2 regions of the Actinospica acidiphila genome follow, and region 2 is predicted to be linked to the other one. Evidence: riboswitches for the same ligand, from Rfam matches in the RefSeq annotation. Region 2 holds a riboswitch; the other holds the start of a gene.
The links. Region 2 has a riboswitch for S-adenosylmethionine ahead of HXP48_RS24635 (aminotransferase class V-fold PLP-dependent enzyme). Riboswitches for the same ligand answer to the same signal wherever they lie in the genome.

Region 1 (3,630 bases), 1.4 Mb from region 2:
GGTAGTCCTGCACCAGGACGGCCGCGCCCTCGGCGGCCTCCTCGGCCAGCGCCTCGGCGAACGCGCGGTTGTACGTCTCGTACGACGCCCACTGGCGGCGGAACTCGGCGTCGAACACCGGCTCCAGCGGCGTCTGGTACAGCATGTGGTGGACGAACCACAGCACCGAGTTCGCGATGCCGTTGTACGCGTCCGCGTGCACGTCCGCCGGGACGTCCAGCATCCGCACGCCGTCCTCCCCGACGCCGCGCCGCACGGCCTCGCGGTCGCCGTCGGACAGTGCCGAGCACACCCACAGGGCGCCCGACTCGGGGCCGATGGCCGAGAGGCCGGAGACCAGTCCCCCGCCGCCCCGCCTGCTCCTCAGCGAACCGTCGTCCGCCACCGCGTACGACACCGGCCCCCGATTGGAGGCGACCAGCACCTGAGCTGCACCGAAGCTTGAAGCCATACGCCTCAACCTAGCCCGGCCCCCCGGGCCTCAAACGTGCCGGTGCGTCACACCGGTCGGTGACGGACGGGGTCAGGCCACCTTGCGGGACTGGTACTCCGCGACGTCCCGCATCGGCGGCCGCTCCTCGGTGTCCACCGAGTACGTGCGGGGCTCGAAGGCGTCCCCGGCGCGCTCGAACTGGGTCAGCGACGGTCGGAGCAGATGCGCGCGGGCCAGCCGCAGCTGCGCGGTGCGGTAGATCGCGGCGGCCATCCGGCCGAGCGCCTGCCCGTCCTGGTGCCGGTGCTTGCGCACGCCCACGTCCACCTGGGCCAGCGCGTCCAGGCCCACCAGGTGCAGGGCGTCGACCAGCATGCCCAGCTCGACGCCGTAGCCGACGGGGAACGGGAGCTGTTCGAGCAGGCCGCGGCGGGCCGCGTACTCGCCGCCCAGCGGCTGGACGAAACCGGCGAGCTGCGGCCAGTGCATGTTGAGCAGCGGGCGGGCCATCAGCTCGGTGACGCGGCCGCCCTGCCCGGCGCCCGCGCCGGTGATGCTCCCGTCGGCCGTCGTCATCGGCCGGTCGTACATGGCCTTGACCAGCTGGAGGCCGGGGTCGGTGAGCAGCGGGCCGACGATGCCGGTGACGAAGTCCGACGAGAACTCCCGCAGGTCCGCGTCGACGAAGCACACGATGTCACCGCGCGTGACCAGCAGCGACCGCCACAGCACCTCGCCCTTGCCGGGCACGGCAGGCAGGCGGGGCAGGATGGCGTCCCGGTGGACGACGGTCGCGCCGGCCGCCGCGGCCACCTCGGAGGTGCGGTCGGTGGAACCGGAGTCGATCACCACGACCTCGTCGACCAGGGGCACCTGGAGCACCAGGTCGTGCCGGATGACGGAGACGATGTCGCCGACCGTGGCCTCCTCGTTCAGCGCGGGCAGCACCACGCTCACCGTCTGTCCCGAGGAGCGTTTCGCCGCCAGGATCCGGTGCAGCGGACGGTCGGAAACCGACCAGGAGCGCTCGATCAGCCAGCGCTCGACTTCTTCCAGCACGGCGGACTCCTCACTGGCCGGGGGCGGTCCATCTCGGTGTGCGGACGGCTCTCTCCGCCGTCCGGGCCTTCGGTTACAGTCTTGAACAGCGCCGACGGACCCCGCATCCCGGGGGGTGTCGGGGCGGACAACTGAACACCGCTCATCCAGAGGGGCAGAGGGACACGGCCCGATGAAGCCCCGGCAACCCTCCAGTCGGTACTTGTCACGCGGACGTGGCGAGGCTCCCGGCTAGGGAAGGTGCCAAATCCGTCTCACGGCGAAGTGCGTCGTGAGGAAGATGAGGAGAAAGGGCCTCGCCTCCATGGCTGTGCAGACTTTTGCAAGCACCACCGACTCCGCGAACACCGTCGACCTCGGCCCCGCCGCCGCGCTGTCCTGCCGCGAGTGCGGCCACCGCGTGCCCCTCGGTCCGGTCTTCGCCTGCGAGGAGTGTTTCGGCCCGCTGGAGATCGCCTACGACTTCTCCGGGTACGACACCGAAGAGCTCCGCAAGCGCATCGAGGCGGGTCCCGCGAACATCTGGCGCTACGCGCCGCTGCTGCCCGTCCCCGCGGACGTGGCGACCAAGCCCAACCTGAACCCCGGCTGGACCAAGCTCGTCCAGGCCGACAACCTCGCCCGCGAACTGGGCGTCACCGGCGGCCTCTACGTCAAGGACGACTCCGGCAACCCCACGCACTCCTTCAAGGACCGGGTCGTCGCCCAGGCCCTGGAGGCCGCGCGCGCCTTCGGCTTCACCACCCTGTCCTGCTCCTCCACCGGCAACCTGGCCGGCGCGGTCGGCGCCGCCGCCGCCCGGGCCGGCTTCCGCTCCTGCGTGTTCATCCCGCACGACCTGGAACAGGGCAAGATCGTCATGGCCGCCGTCTACGGCGGCGAGCTCGTCGGCATCGAGGGCAACTACGACGACGTGAACCGTTTCTGCTCCGAGCTGATCGGCGACCCGACCGGCGAGGGCTGGGGCTTCGTCAACGTCAACCTGCGGCCGTACTACGCCGAGGGCTCCAAGACCCTCGCGTACGAGGTCTGCGAGCAGCTGGGCTGGCGGCTCCCGGACCAGATCGTGGTCCCGATCGCGTCCGGCTCGCAGCTGACGAAGATCGACAAGGGTCTGCAGGAGCTGATCAAGCTCGGGCTCGTCGAGGACAAGCCGTACAAGATCTTCGGCGCCCAGGCGGCGGGCTGCTCGCCGGTCTCCACCGCGTACAAGGCCGGGCACGACGTGGTCCGCCCGCAGAAGCCGGACACCATCGCCAAGTCCCTGGCCATCGGCAACCCGGCGGACGGGCCGTACGTGCTCGACATCGCCCGGCGCACCGGCGGCGCGGTGGAGGACGTCACGGACGCGCAGGTGGTCGAGGCGATCAAGCTGCTGGCGCGGACCGAGGGCATCTTCGCGGAGACCGCGGGCGGGGTCACGGTCGGCGTGACGAAGAAGCTGATCGAGGACGGGGTGCTGGATCCGTCCCTCACCACGGTGGTGCTGAACACCGGGGACGGGCTCAAGACGCTGGACGCGGTGGCGGGGACGGGGCTCACGGCGACGATTCGTCCCAGTCTTGAGTCGTTCCGTGAGGCCGGGCTCGTCTGAGCCGCTTCGCCATTTCCTGACCGGAGGTTCAAAGTGAGCGTTACCGTTCGTATCCCTACCATTCTGCGCACCTACACCGGGGGCAAGGCCGAGGTCGCCGCCGAGGGGGCCACCCTCGGGGAGGTCATCCAGGACCTCGAGAAGAACCACACCGGCATCGCCGCGCGGGTCCTGGACGACCAGGGCAAGCTGCGCCGGTTCGTGAACGTGTACGTCAACGACGACGACGTGCGCTTCGAGCAGGGGCTGGAGACGGCCACCCCGGAGGGTGCCGGCGTCTCGATCATTCCGGCGGTCGCCGGAGGCTGATCATTACCTTCGGTAATGACCGTTACCGAGCGTTCAGGACTTTGCCCCCTCCGTGAGAGATCCGGAGGGGGCAATTCCATGAGGTTGAGCGCGGTAGAGTTGGGGAACGCGCTCCCGATCCATTGATCGAGAACCCTGAATTCCTGCCGCGGACCCGACTGGATGTAGCCAAAGTGCGGGCTCCTTTCGCGGCTTTTGTCTCCTTTGCCCGGCCCGACTTGCCCTGAATTCTGGC
Region 2 (3,630 bases):
CGGTGTCCCTGCGGGCCAAGGGCGAGACCGTCGACGAGATCACCGGCTGCGTGCGGGCGCTCTACGACCATGCCAACGTCATCGAGGTGCCCGGCGCGACCGTCGACATCGTCGGCACCGGCGGCGACGGCGCCAAGACGGTGAACATCTCCACCATGTCCTCGATCGTCGTCGCCGGCACCGGCGCGAAGGTCGTCAAGCACGGCAACCGCGCCGCGTCCTCCGCCTCCGGCGCCTCCGACGTGCTGGAGAAGCTGGGCGTCAACCTCGAACTGACCCCGCGCCGGGTCGCCGAGGTCGCCGAGGAGGCCGGCATCACCTTCTGCTTCGCGGTGAGGTTCCACCCGGCGCTGCGTCATGTGGCCGCCGCGCGCGGCCAGCTCGGCGTCCGCACCGTGTTCAACTTCCTCGGCCCGCTCGCCAACCCGGCGAAGGTCAAGGCGCAGGCCGTCGGCGTCGCCGACGCCCGGATGGCGCCCATCATGGCCGGGGTGTTCGCCGGTCGCGGCAACTCCACCCTGGTGTTCCGCGGCGACGACGGCCTCGACGAGCTGACCACCACCGGCACCTCCAAGGTGTGGGTGGTCCGCGACGGCGCGGTGACCGAGGAGACCTTCGACCCGCGCGACGTCGGCATCGACCTGGTCCCGGTGGAGGCGCTGCGCGGCGCCGACGCCTCCTACAACGCCGAAGTGGCCCGCCGGCTGCTGGACGGCGAGCGCGGCCCCGTGCGGGACGCGGTGCTGCTGAACTCGGCGGCGGCCCTGGTGGCCCTGGAGCCCGGCAGCGGCACGCTCACGGAGCAGATCCGCGCCGGGATGGAGAAGGCCGCCGAGTCCGTCGACTCCGGCGCCGCGCGGCGCGTCCTCGAACGCTGGGTCGCCGTCAGCAACGCGTAGGCCCCGCACGGCCGTCCCGCGATCCGGATACGGGTTGCGGGACGGCCGTCGCCTCGCGTACGTTCCCTCTCAGGTCATGAGTGACAGCCATCAGGCCCCGGCCGGCTGTCCGGCAACCCTCCGTCCGTGGCGGGGTGCCCCGGGTGAAGACCAGGCCGTGAGCAGCAGGGCTCACGGCAAGCGCGGACCCCTCGCACACCAGGGGTCCTGGTCGTCGAGGAGTCTTCCGTGAGCAAGCGAATGCGTTAGGGCGTCGAGCCCCGCCTCCGCACACCCTCGTCACTTTCCTCTCCGCGCTGGAGCGACGCGTCACGCCGTCCGCTCGCGCGAGGATCCGCCCTGCCCTCCGGGAGTTCCGTCATGCCTGCTGCCGCCACCGCCACCGCCGTACCCGCTGCCGCCGCCGAGCCGTCCGTCCCCACCCCGCTGCCCGTCCTCGGCCGGGACGTCGCCGTGCCCCTCGTCACCGGCGGCGAGGTCACCTACGCCGCTCTCGACTACGCCGCCAGCGCCCCCGCCCTCCAGCGCGTCTGGGACGACGTGGCCGCCTACGCCCCCTACTACGGCAGCGTCCACCGCGGCGCCGGCTACCTCTCCCAGCTCTCCACCGACCTCTTCGAGAACGCCCGCCGTACCGTCGCCGGGTTCCTCGACTGCCGCGCCGACGACCAGCTGGTGTTCACCCGCTCCACCACCGACTCCCTCAACCTGCTCGCCGCCGTCCTGCCCGACGGCTGCGAGGTCTTCGTCTTCGAGACCGAGCACCACGCGGCGCTGCTGCCCTGGCAGCGGGCGGGCCGGGTGACCGTCCTCGACGCCCCCGACAGCCCCGCGCGGGCCGTCGCGTCCCTGGAGCGCGCCCTCGCCGACCGTGACCCCCACGGGCCGGCCCTGGTCTGTGTCACCGGCGCCTCCAACGTCACCGGCGAGCTGTGGCCGGTCCGCGAACTCGCCGCCGCCGCCCACGCGCACGGCGCCAGGATCGTGCTGGACGCCGCCCAGCTCGCCCCGCACCGCGCGGTGTCCGTGCGCGAGCTGGACGTGGACTGGGTCGCCTTCTCCGGGCACAAGCTGTACGCGCCCTTCGGATCCGGGGTCCTGGCCGGCCGCGCCGACTGGCTGCGCGAGGCCGGGCCGTACCTCGCCGGCGGCGGCGCCAGCCGCACGGTCACCCGGCGCGCGGACGGGGGAGTGGACGTGGAATGGCACGAGACCGCCGCCCGCCACGAGGCCGGCTCGCCCAACGTCATCGGCGCCTACGCCATCGCCTCCGCCTGCAAGGCGCTCACCGAGGCGGGGTTCGAGGCGCTGGCCGCACGGGAGGACGCGCTGGTGCGCGCGGTGCGGGAAGGGCTGGCGGACGTGCCCGAGGTGCGTTTCCTGTCCCTGTTCGGCGACGACGCGCCCCGGGTCGGGGTGCTGTCCTTCGTGGTCGACGGCTGGAACAGCTCCCACTTCGCGGCGGCGCTGTCCGCGGAGTACGGCATCGGCGTACGCGACGGCCTGTTCTGCGCGCACCCGCTGGTGCGGAGGCTGCTCGGCGGCGACACGGGCGGTGCGGGGGAGTGCGGGGCGCCGGAGGCGGGGGCGCTGAACGCGATCCGGGTCAGCTTCGGGGCCGGCACGCCGGAGGAGCACGTCGCACGGTTCGTGCGGGCGGTGCGGGAACTCGTGCGGGACGGGGCACGGTGGACGTACCGCACGGTGGAGGGGCGGTGCGTGCCGGACCCGTCGGCCACGGACGGCCCCTCCGGCGCCTGAGGAGCGGAGCCGGGGAGCCCCGGGGGGTCAGCTGTCCAGCCCGATGGCGAAGGCGGCCTCGAGGTCGTGCTGGGAGTACGTCCGGAACGCCACGTGCGTGTCCGTGCCCTCCACCCCCGGGATCTTGCTGATGCTGCCGGGGATGACCTCGGCGAGGTCCTCGTGCTCCCGCACCCGCACCATGGCGATCAGGTCGTACGTGCCGGTGACGGAGAAGACCTCGCTGACGCTGTCCAGCGCGGCGATCTGTTCCGCGATCTCGGGGATCCGGTCCACGCTGGTCTTGATGAGGACGATCGCGGTGATCACGGCTGGTTCTCTCCCTCGGGGGCCGGAGCAGGGGCGGACTTCACTGTAGTCGCCCCGCCGCGCCACACCCACGCGCAGCCGAAGCCCAGCGCGAAGCCCACCAGGTGCGCCAGATGGGCCACCCCGGGGCCGCCCTCCGGCGTCCGCCCGGCCGCCGCCCACTGCAGCGCCGCCCAGAACGGCAGCACCGCCCACGCGGGCAGCCGTACCGGCACGAAGAAGGCGAACGGCAGGAGACTGGTGACCCGCCCGCGGGGGAACAGGAAGAGGAACGCCCCGAGCAGCGCCGAGATCGCCCCCGAGGCCCCGACCAGGGAGCGCTCGGAGCCGGCGTTGGCGGCCGCGTACCCCAGCAGGGCGAGGTAGCCGCAGCCGGCGTAGCAGAGGGCGAACCGCACCCGGCCCATCCGTGCCTCGGTCAGCGGCCCGAACACGTGGAGGAACAGCATGTTGCCCAGCAGGTGCACCCAGCTGCCGTGCACGAAGAGCGCCGTGGCGGGGGTGAGGACGGCCGCGGGGGACCCGTCGAACAGGTCTGCGGGGATCACGCCCCAGCGGCGGAAGTAGTCCCGCTGCGCGGCGAGCAGCTCCTCCCCGGAGCCGTGCGCCGGGTGCAGGCCCGAGGCCGGTCCGACCAGGAAGACCAGGCAGCACAGCACGA

Region 1: linked by a shared signal. The riboswitch ahead of thrC (threonine synthase) and the one ahead of HXP48_RS24635 (aminotransferase class V-fold PLP-dependent enzyme) in region 2 are both predicted to bind S-adenosylmethionine.

What each region holds. Positions count from the first base shown of each region.
Region 1 is NZ_JABZEM010000002.1:4,111,109-4,114,738, forward strand. It holds gene HXP48_RS18445 (alpha,alpha-trehalose-phosphate synthase (UDP-forming)) at 1-451, opposite strand, end outside; gene HXP48_RS18450 (glucosyl-3-phosphoglycerate synthase) at 524-1,492, opposite strand; SAM riboswitch class I at 1,632-1,779, shown strand; gene thrC (threonine synthase) at 1,797-3,086, shown strand; gene HXP48_RS18460 (ubiquitin-like small modifier protein 1) at 3,120-3,395, shown strand.
Region 2 is NZ_JABZEM010000002.1:5,505,368-5,508,997, forward strand. It holds gene trpD (anthranilate phosphoribosyltransferase) at 1-899, shown strand, start outside; SAM riboswitch class IV at 972-1,088, shown strand; gene HXP48_RS24635 (aminotransferase class V-fold PLP-dependent enzyme) at 1,260-2,660, shown strand; gene HXP48_RS24640 (Lrp/AsnC family transcriptional regulator) at 2,688-2,969, opposite strand; gene HXP48_RS24645 (rhomboid family intramembrane serine protease) at 2,966-3,630, opposite strand, start outside.